3 regions of the Pseudomonas sp. LBUM1640 genome follow, and region 2 is predicted to be linked to each of the others. Evidence: riboswitches for the same ligand, from Rfam matches in the RefSeq annotation. Region 2 holds a riboswitch; each other region holds the start of a gene.
The links. Region 2 has a riboswitch for cobalamin ahead of cobO (cob(I)yrinic acid a,c-diamide adenosyltransferase). Riboswitches for the same ligand answer to the same signal wherever they lie in the genome.
Positions count from the first base shown of each region.

Region 1: another riboswitch for cobalamin. It lies ahead of ACA065_RS20645 (ABC transporter substrate-binding protein); the one in region 2 lies ahead of cobO (cob(I)yrinic acid a,c-diamide adenosyltransferase).
Region 3: another riboswitch for cobalamin. It lies ahead of ACA065_RS17895 (CbtB domain-containing protein); the one in region 2 lies ahead of cobO (cob(I)yrinic acid a,c-diamide adenosyltransferase).

Region 1 is NZ_CP166816.1:4,691,252-4,697,529, reverse strand. It holds gene ACA065_RS20655 (ABC transporter ATP-binding protein) at 1-688, opposite strand, end outside; gene ACA065_RS20650 (FecCD family ABC transporter permease) at 685-1,689, opposite strand; gene ACA065_RS20645 (ABC transporter substrate-binding protein) at 1,686-2,696, opposite strand; cobalamin riboswitch at 2,813-3,006, opposite strand; gene ACA065_RS20640 (hypothetical protein) at 3,205-3,681, shown strand; gene ACA065_RS20635 (hypothetical protein) at 3,814-4,248, shown strand; gene ACA065_RS20630 (ATPase domain-containing protein) at 4,245-5,711, shown strand; gene ACA065_RS20625 (sensor histidine kinase) at 5,721-6,278, shown strand, end outside.
Region 2 is NZ_CP166816.1:5,025,053-5,031,330, reverse strand. It holds gene hda (DnaA regulatory inactivator Hda) at 1-390, shown strand, start outside; gene ACA065_RS22090 (C40 family peptidase) at 604-1,233, shown strand; gene ACA065_RS22085 (C40 family peptidase) at 1,378-1,917, shown strand; gene ACA065_RS22080 (PQQ-dependent sugar dehydrogenase) at 2,043-3,356, opposite strand; cobalamin riboswitch at 3,456-3,703, shown strand; gene cobO (cob(I)yrinic acid a,c-diamide adenosyltransferase) at 3,783-4,394, shown strand; gene ACA065_RS22070 (cobyrinic acid a,c-diamide synthase CobB) at 4,391-5,782, shown strand; gene bluB (5,6-dimethylbenzimidazole synthase) at 5,779-6,278, shown strand, end outside.
Region 3 is NZ_CP166816.1:4,053,567-4,059,844, reverse strand. It holds gene nfuA (Fe-S biogenesis protein NfuA) at 1-274, shown strand, start outside; partial or broken gene ltrA (group II intron reverse transcriptase/maturase) at 759-2,182, shown strand; gene cobM (precorrin-4 C(11)-methyltransferase) at 2,319-3,065, opposite strand; gene ACA065_RS17905 (cobalamin biosynthesis protein) at 3,135-3,527, opposite strand; gene ACA065_RS17900 (CbtA family protein) at 3,524-4,231, opposite strand; gene ACA065_RS17895 (CbtB domain-containing protein) at 4,243-4,431, opposite strand; cobalamin riboswitch at 4,530-4,736, opposite strand; cobalamin riboswitch at 5,860-6,059, shown strand; gene cobW (cobalamin biosynthesis protein CobW) at 6,153-6,278, shown strand, end outside.

The sequences.
Region 1 (6,278 bases), 330 kb from region 2:
CCTGCAAGCGCTCAGGTGTCAGCACTTGCAGCGGCTTGCCCAGCGCCACCAACTGCCCGCGATCCAGCACCGCCAGGCGATCACAGGTCAACGCCTGATTAAGGTCATGCAGGGCGATCAAGGTGGTCACTGGCAACGCCTGCACGCCCTTCAAAATCGCCAGTTGATGCTGGATATCCAGGTGGTTGGTCGGCTCATCCAGCAACAGAATCTGCGGCCGTTGCGCCAGGGCGCGGGCGATGTGCACACGTTGGCGCTCGCCTCCCGAGAGGCTGCGCCAGGCGCGTTTACCCAAGTGGGTGGCGTCCACGTCGTGCAGCGCCTGGTTGACGATGGCGTCGTCCGCGCTGGACCACGGGCTCAGTGCCGACAACCACGGCGTGCGGCCCAACGCCACGGCGTCGAACACGCGGATGGCGTCGTCGGTGTCGGCTTGCTGCTCCACCACCGCCAACTGCCGTGCGATGGCCCGGCGCGACAGCTCGCCCAGGCGTTGGCCGCCCAGGCGCACTTCGCCGCTGCCCGGTGCGCGCAAACCGGCGAGCAGCTTGAGCAGGGTGGATTTGCCGGAGCCGTTCGGGCCGACGATGCCTAGGGTTTCGCCCAACTGCACTTCAAGGTGAATATCGCGCAGCAACTCGGCTTCGCGCACCTTGAAGCCCAGGCCCGTGCAACTCAGCACCGTCATCGCGCGTTCCTCCGGCCGATCAGGATCAACGCAAACACCGGTGCGCCCACCAATGCCGTGACCACCCCGACCGGAATCACCTGGCCCTTGATCAAGGTGCGCGACAGCACATCGGCGGCAATCAAAAACAGCGCGCCGCCCAAGGCACTGGCCGGCAGCAGCCGCGAATGCGCGGTGCCGACCAGCAGGCGTACGGCGTGGGGAATCACCAGCCCGACAAAGCCGATAGAGCCGACAATCGACACCATCACCGCCGTCACCAGTGCCGCGCAGCCCACCAGCACAAACTGCACGCGGCGCACCGGGATACCCAGCGACGCCGCCGAGTCGGTGCCAAAGGTAAACGCATCCAACGCGCGACGGTGCCAAAGGCACACCGCCAACCCTGCGACGGCCACCGGCACCGCCAGCCACACCGACGGCCAACGCACGCCGCTGAGGTTGCCCAGCAGCCAGAACATGATGCCGCGCGCCTGTTCGGAACTGGCCGACTTGGTGATCAGGAACGCGGTGAGCGCATTGAACAACTGCGAGCCGGCGATGCCCGCCAAGATGATCTGCCCGGTGCCGCTGGATGAGCCGCTGGCGCGCGCCAGCAAAATCACCAGCGCAAAGGCCGCCATGGCCCCGACAAACGCGCCTGCCGACAGCGAAATCAGCCCGCCGCCCACGCCGATCAATGCCACCAATACCGCGCCGGTCGAAGCGCCGGCGCTGATGCCCAGCAGGTAAGGGTCGGCTAACGGGTTACGCAACAACGACTGCAAAATCACCCCGCACGTGGCCAGCCCGGCACCGCACGCGGCGGCGACCAGGGCGCGGGTCAGGCGGTAGCTCCACACCACGCCTTCATCGATCGGGTCCAGCGCGTAACCGGCCGCCCACAGTTTGTTGGCGAGCACTTGCAACACCACCTGCGGCGCGATGGCGGTTTCGCCGATGGCCACGCCGGCGAGTACGGCGAGCAACAGCAGCGCCAGGGCGAGTAGGGCGCGCATCATTTAGGCAGGTCGTAGCCGTCGATGGCGCCGGCCAGTTGTTCCAGGCCATCGAACATGCGAATGCTGGCCTGCAGCGCCAGGGCGTCAATAATGATGATGCGGTTGTTCTTCACCGCGTCCATGTTGCGGGTCACCGGGTCGCTGCGCAGGAAGGCGAGTTTCTTTTCATGGTCGTCGGCCGGGTAGCGGCGGCGGTCCATGCGCGCGATCACCACGAAGGTCGGGTTGGCCTTGGCGATGGTTTCCCAGCCGACGGCGGGCCACTCTTCATTGGACTGCACCACGTTGTGCAGGCCCAGGGTTTGGAGCATGAATTGGGGAATGCCCTGGTGGCCGGCCACGTACGGGTCACTGGCCATCTCGGCGCTGGAGAACCACACCAATGCGCTGGCTTGCTTGAGGCCTTTGCCCTGTGCGGTGGCGACGGATTTGGTCAGGCGCGCCTTGAGTTCATCATTCAGTTGTTGGCCGCGCGCTTGCACGTCGAAGATCTCGGCCAGTTGGCTGATGCTCTTATAGATCGTGTCGATGCGAAACGGCTCCAGCCGCGTGCCGTCGGCGCCCACCAGGTTGTCCTTGCCTTCGCAATCGGAAGGCAGCAGGTAGGTGGGAATCTTCAGTTCGTGAAACTGCTCGCGCGTACCCACCACACCTTGCGGGCCCACCACCCATTCCAGCTCGGCGGCCACCAGTTGCGGGCGTTTGGCGATGACTGCTTCGAAGCTTGGTTCGTTATCGGCCAGGCGCTCGATGCTGTCGTTCTGCGCCTTGAACTGCGCCAGTACGCTGTTGAACCACAGCGAGGTGCCGACCACGGTGTCGCCCACACCCAAGGCGTAGAGCATCTCGGTGGCGGCCTGGCCGATGGTCACACTGCGCGCGGGCGCCTGCTCAAACGTCAGGGTGCTGGCGCAGTTTTGCACCGTCAGCGGGTAATGAGTCGGCGTGGCGTGGGCCAGGGCACAGAAGCCGAGGCCGGTGATCAGGGCGGTAACGCGTGGCAGCATGAGGCAGTCTCCGGGTGAACCGTACGTGAAACAGGGGAGGTACGGCTCGGAAACACACCCACGAACGCTGCAGGTCTTGCAGGGCACGGATGGCCTTCCCGGACACCCCGCCGGTGAGTGATGTTGCTTGGCCGGCAGGTCTCCTGACTGATGCGTCGTCGCCACGCTCCGGCCTTCCCGGGTAATGCCCAGTGGCGATGTGGAGCAGGCTCAGCACCTACAGTTGCGGGGGCAGTTTCGATTGGCGCAATGGGCCGCGCTTCGAATTCCCTATTAGTCCCGTTGGGGAACCGGCGCGGTATGGTAGTCGATCATGGCGGGCAGGGGGAGTTTGATCTGTCGGGTGTTTGCCACTGGCCGTCGTCAGCGCGCCGAAGGTGGTTGAGGGGATTTTGGCGTGTCGGATTCTGGGGGATGGCTATATGATGTCGCGCGGCGTTTCATCCAGCCTGGTTGGAATGCGCCGACCCAACGATAACCTCGGTTTTTCTCACACAGGGAGTACGCAATGAACACCGACCAATGGATTGCCTTGTACGCGCGGGCCTTTCGCGAAATGGGCGAGAAACTCGAGCAGGTCTTGCAATTGAACAGTTGCCGCGAACACTGGATTCAGGCCGAAATCAGCGTGCACGCCTGGTTCAACGATAAAATTGAAATCTGGACGGACTTGCCGATCGGCGAGCGGCGCAAAGCCGACCTGTATGCCCTGGATGACACCGGTTCAACGACGATGGTCGCTGAAATCAAATGCCTGGGCGATATATCCCAAGCCAAGTGCCTGGAAGGTGACTGGTCGGTAAGGGCCGATGTTGATCGGTTGCGCAACTTCGAATGCCCGACCCGATTGTTTGTGCTGGTGATTGCCAAAGGCGAGCGCGAGACCAACACCGGGCGGCGCCTGCGTGAAGATGAGTGGGTGGATGGGCGCGAATGCGTGAGTGTGGACCTGGGGTTTGCAATGATCAGGATGTGGGCGCTTTGATCGAGCGAGGTACGCAGGCGGCGACAAATGTTTCGCCTTGGGTAAGCGCATTTGCCCCGTTGTGTGCCGCGGGGTTCTATCCATACCGATAGGGTGTACCATCAATCTCTGTTCATCAGATATTAGTCAGACATGCCCACGCTTAGCGAAGAGAGCCGCCGGATCGTAGCTTCTCTGGCGCACCGTGTTGGTCCGCAGGCTGATAATGCAAGCATTACCGAGGCGATTGTTTCGATTTTGCAGGATATGGGCGCAGCACTGGCGCCCATTATCGGCCAGCAGGGCGTTGCCGCGCTGTACCGCCGCAGCTTCCATCTGTGCGTCTCGACCCATCCACGCCTGGCTGCCACCTTCGACAGTGTGCCGGCCGCGATGGACCTGATTGCCCTCAAATCCGCACTCGTCGAGCACAACGAAACCGATGCGCTGTTTTTCGGTGAGGTGCTGCTGGCTACCCTCTACGAACTTCTGACCACGCTGATCGGGCCTTCACTCACCGCACGTCTGCTGGTTGACGTGTGGCAGCCTTCTTCGAGCGACACCTCTTCGCAGGAAATTTCGCCATGAGCACCAAAGTGACTATCAACCGTCTGGCCACCGGTGTGCCAGGACTGGACGAGGTCCTGGGCGGAGGCCTGCCGGAGTTTTCGTTCAACCTGATCGCCGGCCCTCCAGGCTGTGGCAAAACCACCCTCGCGCACCAGATGATGTTCGCCCTGGCCACGCCCGAGCGTCCCGCGCTGTTCTTTACCGTGCTCGGTGAGCCGCCACTGAAGATGCTGCGCTACCAGCAGCAATTCGATTTTTTCGACAACGAAGCAATCAATCAGTCGATTCGTTATATCAACCTGGCCGATGACACCCTGGCCGGGGACCTGGACGAGGTGTTGCGGCGCATCGTCAGCGAGGTCGAAGCGCATTCGCCGTCGCTGGTGTTTGTCGACTCCTTCCGCTCCGTGGTGCTGGCCAGCCAGACCCAGCACAACCCGAACAACAACCTGCCGCAGTTTATCCAGCAGTTGGGCATGTTGATGACCACGTGGCAGGCCACGACCTTCCTGATCGGCGAATACTTCACCGAAACCGACACGAATCCGATTTTCACCGTGGCCGATGGCCTGATCTGGCTGCGCCAAAGCGTCGAGCGCAATTCGATGGTGCGCAAGGTGGAAATCATGAAGATGCGCGGCCAACCGACCTTGCCGGGGCTGCACACCTTTCGGATTGCCGCCTCGGGGATCAAGGTGTTCCCGCCGGCTGCCCTCAGTCGTTCGGTTGAGGCGCCGCCGACGTTCCCGATCACGCGCCTGAAAATGGGCGTGCCGGCACTCGATGAGATGCTCGGCGGCGGCCTGCCTCGCGGCTATTCGCTGCTGGTGGCCGGGCCGTCGGGTTCGGGCAAGAGCATCCTGGCGGCGACCTTCCTGGCGGAAGGCGCGCGCAATGGTGAAACCGGGGTGATTGCGGTGTTCGAACAACGGCCCAACCATTCACAGAACCCCAAGCTGGCCGAGTTGATCAAGAACGGGCAGGTGGGGCTGGTGGACAGCCGCGCGCCGGACCTGTCCATCGATGAAATCGTGCAATTGCTGCTTGGCGAGATCAGCCGTTTGAACGCCACCCGCGTGGTGATCGATTCGCTGTCGGGCTTTGAGCTGGCATTGGCGCCCACCTTCCGCGCAGACTTTCGTGAATCGCTGTCGCGCATGGTCAGCGCGCTGACCGGTGCCGGGGTCAGCGTATTGATGACCTCCGAGCTGGAAGACCGTTACACCGACCTGCGTTTCAGCCCTTACGGCACGGCGTTTCTGACTGACGCGATCATCGTGCAGCGTTACATCGAAGTAGAGAGCCGTTTATTGCGCATCATGGCGGTGGTCAAGGTGCGCGCCAGTGCTCACTCCGATCAGCTGCGCCAGTACCACATTGACGATAACGGCCTGCAGGTTCTCGACATGTTGCCGCAACAGGAAGGCCTGCTGGGCGGTCGGCCAACCCAGCGGGTTTTAGCGGGAGACAAGCATGTGTGAGCTTGGCTCATGAGCGAAACCGGCGGCAAGAATGGAAGTGAGCTGACCACGGCCGCTCACGAGCTGTTCCTGCTTGGGCAAAAAACCGTTGAGGCGCGTGCCGTGCTTGCCGCGCTGCAACAGCAACTGAGTGACGTCAGCAGCCGTCTGGTGGATAGCCAGCAGGTCGAGCAGGTGATCGAGGCCAATCAGCAACTGGTCCTGGCCATTCTTCTCGCGCAATCAGACGCCGCAAGCCCGCCGCGCCTGGAAGAGCAACGCTTGTACCAGGAGCTGCGTGAGGCGAACGCGCAACTGGTGATCGCGGCACTCAGTGCTCAGGACCTGCAGGCGACGGCCGAGCGCGCGCTGGGCCAGCAAAAAAGCATCCTGGCGATGGTGGCGCATGAGCTGCGCAACCCATTAACGCCGATCAGCATGATCGCCGAGCGCATGGTTCGCCTGCCGAGCGACCAGTTGCCGCGCATGCGTGAGCTGATCGAAGGCCAGGTGCAGCATATTTCGCACTTGGTAGACGACTTGCTGGACGTGTCGCGCGTGAGCACGGGCAAGCTGCGCATCGAGCGA
Region 2 (6,278 bases):
CTGCAGGCGATTGCCGGCAAGGCGGATTGGGAAGAGGCGCTGTTTCATCTGTTCAACCGTCTGCGTGACAGCGGCCGACGCCTGTTGATTGCCGCGTCCACCTCGCCGCGTGAACTGCCGGTGAAGCTGGCTGACCTCAAGTCGCGCCTGACCCTGGCGCTGATCTTTCAGATGCGCCCACTCTCCGACGAAGATAAGTTGCGTGCTCTGCAATTGCGCGCATCCCGTCGCGGGCTGCACCTGACCGATGAGGTCGGGCACTTTATCCTCACCCGTGGCACCCGCAGCATGAGCGCGTTGTTCGATTTGCTCGAACAGCTCGATCAAGCCTCGTTACAGGCCCAGCGCAAGCTCACCATTCCTTTCCTCAAGGAAACCCTCGGCTGGTAGCCAAGCCTTGTGTATCGCGGCTTTCGGCAAATTTCAGGCGCCAGAAAACCTGCGTTTGGGCCGCTTTGGCCACGCAACAGGCATGTATTGGGTGTTAAGGGCTTAGATGTCATGCTTCAAACAAGAAGTCACATAGATCGCGATTGAATTTGCAAATCGATGTGATAGAGGGCATAGTCTCGGCTTCTTTACACATCAGCCACGGTCGTGCCCATGCTAAATCGCTTCGCACCCCTCGTGCCTCTCGCACTCGTTACCCTGTTGTTTGGTTGCGCCACCCACACTCAAAACGTGGCTGAGCAGCAAAAACCAGTACAACAGTCTCAGGCAAAATTCGTTGCAGCGCAGTCTTCTACTGTTTATCAAGAAGAGATCGCTACAGAGAAAGAACTGGCCGACTTCGCCGGCAGCAAGCCTTACCAGCTCCCAGTTCTGGCCGACAGCATCCTCGAACGCGGCATGTCCCTGATCGGCACTCGTTACCGTTTTGGCGGCACCTCTGAAGCCGGTTTCGACTGCAGCGGTTTCATCGGCTACTTGTTTCGTGAAGAAGCCGGCATGAATTTGCCTCGCTCAACCCGCGAAATGATCAACGTGAATGCACCGTTGGTCGCACGCAACAACCTCAAGCCCGGTGATCTGCTTTTCTTTAGTACGGCTGGCCGTGGTCGCGTCAGCCATGCCGGTATCTACTTGGGCGATAACCAGTTTATCCACTCCAGCAGCCGTCGCAGTGGCGGTGTTCGCGTCGACAACCTGGGTGACAGTTACTGGAGCAAAACCTTCATCGAAGCCAAGCGCGCACTCGCCATGGCCCCGACTACCGTTACCGCTAGCAAGTAAAGTTAAAGTGATACTTGAAGTTTGACGTGTAAGCGCTAGAATCCTTGGACATTGTTGTAATCCGTTCGCGCGAGCTTTGCTTGCGCGTTCTGGTTTTCAGCGCTCGGCAGCGAAAGCCGCATCCAGACCAGGATTGTTCTGCCCATGTCGACCTCAGCCCGCCTCATTCTGCTTGTTTGCGCCGCGCTCCTCAGCGCCTGCGCAAGCCGCCCACCACCGCCTGCTCCCGTAGCCGTAAAGCCTAAGCCGGTGTTCAATTATTCCACCCAAAGTTTTTCGCCTGCTGCCGAAGACGTGCTCTTTCGCGCGCTGGGCCTGGTCGGCACGCCTTATCGTTGGGGCGGCAACACGCCGGACTCCGGGTTTGATTGCAGTGGTTTGATCGGTTTTGTGTACCGTGACGCGGCGGGCATTTCCTTGCCGCGCACCACCCGCGAACTGATCGTGATGCGTGCCCAGGATGTCAGTGAAAACAACCTGCAGACCGGTGATCTGATTTTCTTCGCCACAGGCGGCGGTTCGCAGGTGAGCCACGCGGGGATCTACGTGGGCGAAGGCCGCTTCGTACATGCACCGCAAACTGGCGGTACGGTGAAGCTGGATACGCTGTCCAAAGCGTATTGGCAGAATGCCTATTTGAGCGCCAAGCGCGTGTTGCCAGCGAACCTGGCGCGCAACCCCTGAATCAAGCAGTGATCAAAATGTGTGAGGGGGCTTGCTCCCGATAGCAAAGTGTCAGTCGCCAGATGGGCTGGCTGATACACCGCTATCGGGAGCAAGCCCCCTCCCACAGTGAGTGATGCGTTGCGTTACTTAGCCTTCGACACCCGCCACACTTTATTCCCCACATCATCGGCCACCAGCAAATCCCCCTGCTGATCAATCACTACGCCCACTGGCCGGCCCATGGCTTTCTCGTCTTTGTCGAGAAACCCGGTCAGCACATCCACCGGCTGCCCTTTAGGTTGGCCACCCTCGAACGGCACGAAGATCACCTTATAGCCACTGTGCGGCTTGCGGTTCCACGAGCCGTGCTGGCCGATAAACGCGCCGTTGCTGAACTGCGCCGGGAGTTTGCTGCCCTCGGCGAAGGTCAGGCCCAGTGACGCTGTGTGCGGCCCCACTGCGTAGTCCGGAGCGATAGCTTTGGCGACCAGGTCCAGGTTTTGCGGAGAAACGCGCACATCCACATGCTGGCCGTAGTAACTGAACGGCCAGCCATAGAACGCCCCATCCTTGACCGACGTGATGTAGTCCGGCACCAGATCGCTGCCGATCTCATCGCGCTCATTCACTGCCGTCCACAGCTTGCCACTCTGCGGTTCCCAGGCCATGCCGTTCGGGTTGCGCAGGCCGGAGGCAAAGATGCGGTGCTGGCCCGTGGCGCGGTCGACTTCCCAGATCGCCGCGCGACCTTCTTCGGCCGCCAGGCCGTTTTCGCCGACGTTGCTGTTGGAGCCGACGCTCACATACAGCTTGCTGCCGTCCTTGCTGGCCACCACGTTTTTGGTCCAGTGGTGGTTGATGCTGCCGCCCGGTAAGTCGACCACCTTGGTGCCGGCTGCCTTGATCGCAGTTTCGCCCGGCTGATAAGGGAAGCGCAGCAACTGGTCGGAGTCCGCCACATACAGGTCGTTGCCGACCAGGGTCATGCCGAACGGCGAATTGAGGTTCTCCAGGAACACCGTGCGCGTTTCGGCGACGCCATCATGGTCGGCGTCGCGCAGTAACGTGATGCGGTTCGGGCTCGGCACGCCCGCGCCCGCGCGGCCCATGACCTTCTCCATCACCCAGCCGCGAATGCCCGCGGAATCATCCGGCTTGGGCGGCGCGTTGGTTTCCGCGACCAGCACGTCACCATTGGGCAATACATACAGCCAGCGCGGGTGATCCAGGCCTTCGGCAAACGCCGCGACCTGGGTGCCTGAAGCGGCTGTCGGCTTCGCGCCGTCTGGCCAGCCAATCGCCGGGGCGATGTTCACCGTGGGGATCAGGGTTTTGTTCGGTTCCGGCAGCTTGGGTGAAGGCCCAGTGCCGTCGGAGACCTGCAAGGTAGAGCTTTCGCCACAGGCGGCGAGGGTGCCTGCGAGCATGATCAGTAAGGCGAGTCTGGTTTTATGCATGGTTTTCTCCTTAATACCTGTAAGGGTAGAGGAGCACGGCAGTCGGATGGTTCAAGTGCAAGGCCAGCTTTAATTGACGCTCCACCCCCAACCCACTAACCTTCGCGGCTTGTTCCAGGTGCTCTGTGGCCGTGTGCCGACAGAGTGAAACAGGGAAGCCGGTGAGTGAGCGCACTTGTACACAGTGCAGCCGCGATTCCGGCGCTGCCCCCGCAACGGTAAATGAGTCAAGACGGTGCCTTTTGCCACTGTATCGCTGGCGATATGGGAAGGCGCGCCGTTGGCCTGCTTCTATAACGAATGCGCCACTCATGAGTCCGGAGACCGGCCTGGAGCATCCAACAGCATCACGGTGGGCGATGCTTGGCTGTCTGTTTTTTCTTTTTCCTGCCCGCCGTTTTTGTCCAGCCCCAACGGAGAGCTGCCATGACTGATTCCCCCGAACGCGACGAACGCCACCTGGCGCGCATGCTGCGCAAAAAAGCCGTGATCGATGAGCGCATCGCCAATTCCCCGAACGAGTGCGGGCTGCTGCTGGTGCTTACCGGCAACGGCAAAGGCAAAAGCAGCTCGGCGTTCGGCATGCTCGCCCGCGCCATGGGCCACGGCATGCAGTGCGGCGTAGTGCAGTTCATCAAGGGGCGTAACAGCACCGGCGAAGAGTTGTTCTTCCGCCGCTTTCCCGAGCAAGTGCGCTTTCATGTGATGGGCGAAGGTTTTACCTGGGAAACCCAGGACCGCCAGCGCGACATCGCCGCCGCCGAAGCCGCATGGGCGGTTTCCCGCGAACTGCTGCAAGACCCCTCCATCGGCCTGGTGGTTCTTGATGAGCTGAACATCGCCCTCAAGCACGGCTACCTCGATTTGGACCAAGTGCTCAGCGACCTGCAAGCCCGCCCGCCGATGCAGCACGTGGTGGTCACCGGCCGTGGCGCCAAGCCTGAGCTGATCGAAATGGGCGACACCGTCACCGAAATGGGCATGCTCAAACACGCATTCCAGGCCGGTATCAAGGCACAGAAGGGCGTCGAACTTTGAATCAGCCCCGTCATTGCCCGGCCGTATTGATCGCCGCACCGGCATCCGGCCAGGGCAAAACCACCGTCACCGCCGCGTTGGCGCGTTTGCACCGCAACCTGGGGCGCAAGGTGCGCGTGTTCAAATGCGGGCCGGACTTTCTCGACCCGATGATTCACGAGCGCGCCAGCGGTGCGCCGGTGTATCAGTTGGACATGTGGATGGTCGGTGAGCAGGAAAGTCGGCGTTTGCTGTGGGAAGCAGCGGGCGAGGCCGACCTGATCCTGATCGAAGGCGTGATGGGCCTGTTCGACGGCACGCCCTCCAGCGCGGATTTGGCGCGGCACTTCGGTGTGCCGGTACTTGGCGTGATCGACGGCACCGCCATGGCCCAGACCTTTGGCGCGCTGGCATTAGGCCTGGCGCGCTACCAACCGGACCTGCCGTTCGCCGGCGTGCTGGCCAACCGCGTCGGCACCCTGCGCCACGCGCAACTGCTGGAAGGCAGCCTCACCGAAGGCCTGCGCTGGTACGGCGCGTTGTCGCGTGAAACCGGAATCGAACTGCCCAGCCGCCACTTGGGCCTGGTGCAAGCCAGCGAATTGAATGACCTCGACGTGCGCCTGGATGCCGCCGCCCAAGCCCTTGGCAGCAGTTGCGAAGTTGCCTTACCGCCGCCAGTCACCTTCGCCGCGCCTGAAGTGGTCGAGGCCGAGCCGTTGCTGGCCGGCGTGCGCATCGCCGTGGCCCGCGACGAAGCGTTTGCCTTTACCTATGGCGCCAGCCTCGACCTGCTGCGCGCGATGGGCGCCGAATTGCGCTTCTTCTCGCCGATCCACGACCGCGAATTGCCTGACGCCGACAGCCTCTATTTGCCCGGTGGTTACCCGGAATTGCATCACCAGGCGCTGTCGGAAAACACCCCGATGCTCGACGCTATCCGCGCGCATCACGCCGCCGGCAAACCGTTGCTCGCCGAATGTGGTGGCATGCTCTACCTGCTGGATTCGCTCACCGATGTCGATGGCACCCGCGCCGAGTTGGTCGGCCTGCTGCAGGGCGATGCGGTGATGCAAAAGAAACTCGCGGCCCTGGCCCTGCAAAGCGTCGAGTTGCCGGAAGGCGTGCTGCGCGGGCACACCTATCACCATTCGCTGACCAGTACCGAGTGGCAGCCGATTGCCCGCGGCTTGAGCCCCAACGGTGGACGCGGCGCTGAGGCGGTGTACCGGCAGGGGCGGATGACGGCTTCCTACGTGCACTTTTACTTCCCGTCGAATCCGACGGCAGTGGCCGCATTGTTTGCGCCGGGCCTTGAGACCGCTATCGCCGACAAGCCAGCTCCCACATTGGATTGTGTTTCAACTCGGTCAACTGTGGGAGCGGGCTTGCCCGCGATAGGGCCATGACAGATAACGCTTTTCCTGAAGCCGACCGCCAGGCCGTCTACCGCGCCATCGCCGAACGCCGTGACATGCGCCACTTCACCGGCGGCAACGTCGCCCCCGAATTGCTGCAGCGCCTGCTGCAGGCCGCACACCAGGCGCCCAGCGTCGGCCTGATGCAGCCCTGGCGTTTTATCCGCATCAGCGATCGCCAACTGCGCGGTCAAATCCAGCAACTGGTGGAAGAAGAGCGCGTGCGCACTGCCGAGGCCTTGGGCGAGCGCTCCGATGAGTTCATGAAGCTCAAGGTCGAAGGCATCCACGACTGCGCCGAGGTACTGGTGGCAGCGCTGATGGATGATCGCGAACGTCACATTTTTGGCCGCCGCACGTTGCCGGAAATGGACATGGCGTCGTTGTCCTGTGCGATCCAGAATCTGTGGCTGGCCGCCCGCGTCGAAGGCCTTGGGATGGGCTGGGTCTCGCTGTTCGAACCGCAAGCCCTGGCTGACCTGCTGGG
Region 3 (6,278 bases), 970 kb from region 2:
CAACGCCGACAGCCCGGTCAACGAGCGCATCAACTACTACCTGCAAACCGAGATCAACCCAGGGCTGGCCAGCCACGGCGGTCAGGTCAGCTTGATCGACGTGGTGGAAGACGGCATCGCCGTGCTCAAGTTCGGCGGCGGTTGCCAAGGCTGCGGCCAGGCGGACGTGACCTTGCGTGAAGGCATCGAGCGTACCTTGCTCGAGCGCATTCCCGAGCTCAAGGGCGTACGTGACGTGACCGACCACACGCAGAAAGAAAATGCCTACTACTGAGTAAGGTGTTCACTGCGAACAAAAAAACGGCGCCCCGTGAGCGCCGTTTTTTTATGTGCGCCAGGCATGGCGCGTTGCGCGAAGCGCAACCAGCTTGGCTGTGGTGGCCTCGCTGGTGACTTGGAGGTGAAAGTCCTCTACACACCCGGCAAGGGGAAGTGTTAGCCAGAGGCAAGGGTGTCGCGGGTGACTGCGAATCTGAAGGAAGCCCGAGGCAAAATGCTGGCCTGACGAACAGGAAGCGGATAGAGGCGGCGTAGCGGGGTAAGACGGCATAAATCGTTAAAGCCCAATACTTGCACGGAACGCTACGACGTATATCCGACAGGCATAAGCAGGAAGGTCGCGCGAATTACCCTGGGAGATCTGTAGGTTTGCCACTGTGCTACCGGCGTCGAGAGGCGACGGGATGAGCCTGCAGAAGTCAGCCGAGGCCGTAGTAAGTGGCGAAAAAAAAACCACGCCACCAAGGGCCGAACAGGTTATGCCGCCAGTAGGCGTCAGAGTCTCGTCGAATGTCGAAAAAGCAGAAATCTCTCCATAAGAGGGCTGTAACCCCAAGTCCCGGACGGAATCCGAGGCTTGCGGCTGGCAGTGCGCAGACATCGGCGGCGTCTGTGACGTGGACGAACGCGGAGCCGGACACGCTGATGGCGCGGGTGCTTGCACCCGCCAACCTCAAGCGTGCGTATCAACGCGTAGTCAGCAACAAGGGCGCACCGGGTGCCGATGGCATGACGGTCGACCAGTTGGCGGGCCACGTGAAACAGTATTGGCCGACCCTCAAGGCAAGGCTGCTGGCCGGCGAGTATCACCCGCAAGGTGTACGCGCTGTCGAAATTCCCAAACCTAAGGGTGGAACACGCCAATTGGGCATTCCTAATGTCGTGGATCGCCTGATCCAGCAGGCGCTGCTACAACAGCTCTCGCCGATCTTCGACCCTCTGTTCTCGGACTACAGCTACGGTTTTCGTCCGGGCAGAAGCGCCCATCAAGCCATCGAAACCGCTCGCGGCCATGTGGCGGCGGGTTACCGCTGGTGCGTGGAACTTGATCTTGAGAAGTTCTTTGATCGAGTGAATCACGACGTGTTGATGGCCAAAGTTGAGCGTCATGTCGAAGACAAACGCGTACTCAGACTGATCCGCCGTTACCTTGAAGCGGGAGTTATGTCGGGCGGGATCGCCAGCCGACGGCAGGAAGGGACGCCGCAAGGCGGCCCGCTCTCGCCGTTGCTGTCGAACATCCTGCTCAACGAACTCGACCGGGAGTTGGAGCGGCGGGGCCATCGCTTCGTTCGTTATGCCGACGATGCGAACATTTATGTACGTAGTCTCCGTGCAGGCGAACGAGTGCTGGCCGGAGTTGAGCGTTTCCTGAATCAGCGTCTGAAACTGACGCTGAATCGGGAAAAGAGCCACGTGGCACGGCCATGGGTTTGCGATTACCTGGGTTACGGGATGAGCTGGCATCAACAGCCGAGGCTAAGAGTGGCAACGATGAGCCTGGGCCGCTTGCGTGATCGACTCAGAGTTCTTCTGCGCGGAGCGCGGGGTTGCAAGATGGTCAGGACTATCGAGCGAATAAACCCTGTTTTGCGCGGTTGGGCGGGCTACTTCAAGCTGAGTCAGGGCAAAAAAGGCCCTCGAAAAGTTGGACGGCTGGGTGCGGCATAAACTTCGGTGTGTCTTGTGGCGCCAATGGAAACGGCCCTCCACGAGGGCGCGTAACCTAATACGCTTGGGGCTCACTGAAGATCGCGCCTGTAAATCTGCCTTTAACGGTCGAGGCCCATGGTGGAACTCGGGAGCGTCACACATGAATCAGGCGTTGCCGAAGAAACTGTGGGACAGACTCGGGCTGGTCTCAATACTGGACACGATAAACCGGCTTAACCGCATAACCTGAACCGCCGTATACGGAACCGTACGTACGGTGGTGTGAGAGGACGGCGGATGTGAATCCGCCTCCTACTCTATGCTTTAAAATCAGTGTTTTGTAAGGTGTTTCTGCCAAAGAAGATCAACTGTGGGAGCGCATTTCTTCAGGGGCGGTAGAGGTGCGCGTGGCCTGCACGGTACAGCGAGGACTCGCTGAAGCTGTCATTCGCCAGCACCCGCCCGACTACGATCAGCGCCGTACGCCGAAAACCTTTGGCCGTTACCTTTTCGGCAATATCACTCAGCGTACCGACCACCCAATCCTGATCCGGCCACGTCGCCCGGTGCACCACGGCAATCGGGCAATCCGCGCCGTAGTGCGGCAACAGCTCTGCGACGATCTTCTCCAGGTGGTTAACCCCCAAGTGAATCGCCATGGTCGTGCCGTGACGCGCCAAGCTGTCGAAATCCTCACCGGCGGGCATGCTGGTTTTGTCGGCATAGCGGGTCAGGATTACGCTCTGGGCGATATCCGGCAGGGTCAGCTCTGTCTCCAGCAACGCCGCGCAGGCCGCCACCGCCGTGACGCCCGGGATGATCTGGAACGGTATGCCCAACTCACGCAAGCAGCGAATCTGCTCGCCAATCGCCCCATACAGGCTTGGGTCACCGGAGTGCACGCGTGCCACGTCCTGGCCTTTGGCGTGGGCTGCCTTGATCAGCTCAATGATCTGTTCCAAGTGCAGCTCGGCACTGTTGACCACCTGTTCCGCCTGATGACCTTCCAATACCGCTGCCGGCACCAAAGAGCCCGCATAGATGATCACCGGGCAACTGCGGATCAACCGCTGGCCTTTGACGGTGATCAATTCCGGGTCGCCGGGGCCTGCGCCGATGAAGTAGACGGTCATGGAGAATTCCTGCTGAAAACGGGCGAGCATGAAGAATGCTCATGATCGAGAAGGGCGATTATCCGGTTTTTAGTCCGCGCAGGCTAATGCAAAGGTGGCTTGGGCGACTTTTTTGCGCGTGATCAGCAGGCGGGCAGGGGCCTGTGAGAGCTGTTCAGCCAGGGCCAGTGCGGCGCTTTCGGCGACGCCATAACAGCCGGTGTGGGCAAACGCGACCTCGGATTTGTGGCTGAGGTGCGGTTCAAATACCGCCAATTGCGTTGCGCTGAAACACTGCAGCGGCAAATTCAACACCTGCGCCAGGGCGAGCAACCCCGGCTCATTACTCTTGCGGTCGATACTCGCCAGCGCGGTGATGCGATGGCGCTCGACGCCGCCCTCGGCGAGGGCGGCGTCAAACAGGCCCAGCAGGGTGTGAACATCACAGCCCCGCTGGCAGCCCAGGCCGACCACCAAGGTCATGCCGAGTATTGATCGTCGCGGTTGCGGCGAAACAGCCAGGCGCTGATCAGGCCCAGGGCCAGCCAGAAGGCAACGTTGGTCAGTTGCGAAGCGATTTTGAACTGTGCCTCCAGCGCTTGCGGCGCCAGCATTGAATGCACTTCAGGCTGCGGCGCACCCACCACATGCGGCACGGCCAGGATCGCCACGCCCAAGACTTTGAGCAGCCAGTTGCGGCCAAACACCAACAGTGCGATACCAGCCGCTGTGGACGCCGCGGTGCCGATCCACCAGATCTGGCGCTGTGCCAGGTCGGCGGCAGCGGTGCCCGGCAACTCCGGTGGCAGGCCCAGGGTCGGTGCCAGCACAAACGTCGCGTAACCGGCCAAGCCCCAGAGCAACCCTTGAGCCGTGCGGGTTGGCGCGCGCAAGGTGTAGAGACCGGCGAGCATCAGGGCAAAACCGACCGCCACCACCAGGTTGCCGCCGGTGGTCGATAGCACGCGCTGCCAGCCGTCTTCCGGCTCCCAGGCTTCGGCGTCGTGGGTGTGAGCGGCAGCGCCTTGCGCATGTTCATGGGGCATTACTTCGGCAGCCGCCGGGGCCTTCTCAAAGGTTTCTGCCTGCAAAATCAGCGGGGCGACCCAGAAGCTTTGCAGCAGGGTCAGCAGCAGGGCGGCCAGCAAGCCGGTGAAACCTGCGGTTTGGGCGATACGCTTGATCATGTCGGCAGGTCTCAGTGGCACGGGAACGCGGCGCTGTGGCGGGTATCGTGGGCGGCGTTATGCACGGCCTCGATATGCGAGAAACCGGCGAAATACACCAGGCACGCGCCCAGGATCGACGCGCCGATGGCGGCGGTCAGGCGTTGGCTCAGGGTGGCGGTGCTACTGGCGGTGTGCGAGGTGCTGCTGGTGATCGACATGGCGCGTCCCTTCTGGGTGTCAGGGTGAAACGAGCGCATGAAAACCCCGCGAGCCGGGCACGCAGGGTTTTGAACAGCGCCCGCCCACCGCGGGTTTGTTATCTGAATTTTTTCGGGCCGGTCTCCGGGCTTGCGAGGGACACTGGGTCTTAAAAACATCGCCTTCCCATGCCGTACAGGCACAGTGGATCTGACGTTTCACTCGCTTACCGTTGCGGGGGCAGCACCGGAATTCTTATGTGTAGGCATAAGGCACCGGTTTCCCGTTTCACCCTGTGAAGGGCACCCGAAACAAGGTGTGTAGGAGAGCATGGGGGTGGGAGGGGAGTCAATTGGGATATGTGTTTTTGGGGGGGCGCTTGGTGTGTGTGTACATATCCGTTGCTGCGGTAACGGCCGCTTATGGTTTCGCTCTTACAGCGAGTCACTTTTGGCAAACGCCCCAAAAGTAACCAAAAGGTCTTTGCCCCACCACTCGGTGCCTCGCCTAGGCTCGGCATGCCCGCACTCCGGCCCGGTTCCGCGGGTCGCCGCGATGGGCCATCCCTGGCCCAGCGCGGCTAAACCGGCATCCTTGCCGGTTTACCCGCTCCACCGTGCCTACGTGCGGCCATCGTGGTTAACGGGGCCTGTCAGATCAAGATCAAGATCAAGATCAAAATCTACAGCACGGCGGCCTAGTAGCCGACCTGAGTGGTTGAAGCAAAAGCAGGGCAACAGCAGAGCAAAAACAGATCAGAAGCAGAGCTGCTTTTCTGTGGGAGCTGGCTTGCCTGCGATGCGGACATCTCGGTAAATCAGTGAGACACAGTTGATGCCTTCGCAGGCAAGCCAGCTCCCACCTTTGACCGAGTACACACATCTACCAGTTGTACTGAGCTCAAAATGTGGGAGCGGGCTTGCTCGCGAATGCGGTGGGCCATTCACCAGGTGCATCAACTGACACACCGCCATCGGGAGCAAGCCGAACCGTCGCACCGCCCCTCCCACATTTAACCGAGGTCGGCTGTCAGGCCGCCTTGGCTTTGCTTTTGATTCAACCACTCAGGTCGGCTACTAGGCCGCCGTGCTGTAGATTTTGATCTTGATCTTGATCTTAGGCGCCCCGTTAAACCACGCTGGCCGAACGCAGGCTTTGGAGCGGGGGTAAACCGGCAGGACGCCGGTTTAGCCGCGCTGGGCCAAGGATGGCCCATCGCGGCGGCCCCCGCTCCAAAGCCTGCGTGAGGGCACACCGAGCCGGAGGCGAGGTGCCGAGTGGTGGGGCAAGAGCCCTTTTGGTTACTTTTGGGGCTCTTTTCCAAAAGTGACCCGCTGTAAGAGCGGAACCATAGGCCGCCGTTACCGCAGCAACGGATATGTACACCAACCAACCAGACAACCAACCAACCAACCCAACCCCATCATTGACCATCCCCCACGCACTGCGTAGCCTTGCACCTTCGAGGTTCTTCGGCCCACGCCGAAGCTAAGAAGGGAACGCGGTCCAAGCCGCGGCTGCCCCCGCAACTGTAAAGGGTTCAGCTGTCTGCCACGCCACTGCCAATACGGCGGGAAGGCGCAGCCAGCGCCGGTCGCAAGACCCACAAACCCCAAGCCAGGAGACCTGCCTCGCAACCGATTTTCTACTTCAACCGGGCGGGGTGATCCGGTGACGAAATCCGCTTCTGCGCACCGCCGCAGGGCCTATCGTCCCGTATGCCCGCCCCAAAGGGCATCCGATGAAAACACTGGCCAAACTCCCCGTCACCATCGTTACCGGCTTTCTCGGCTCGGGCAAAACCACCTTGCTGCGCCATATGCTCGACAACGCCCAGGGCCGTCGCATCGCCGTGATCGTCAACGAG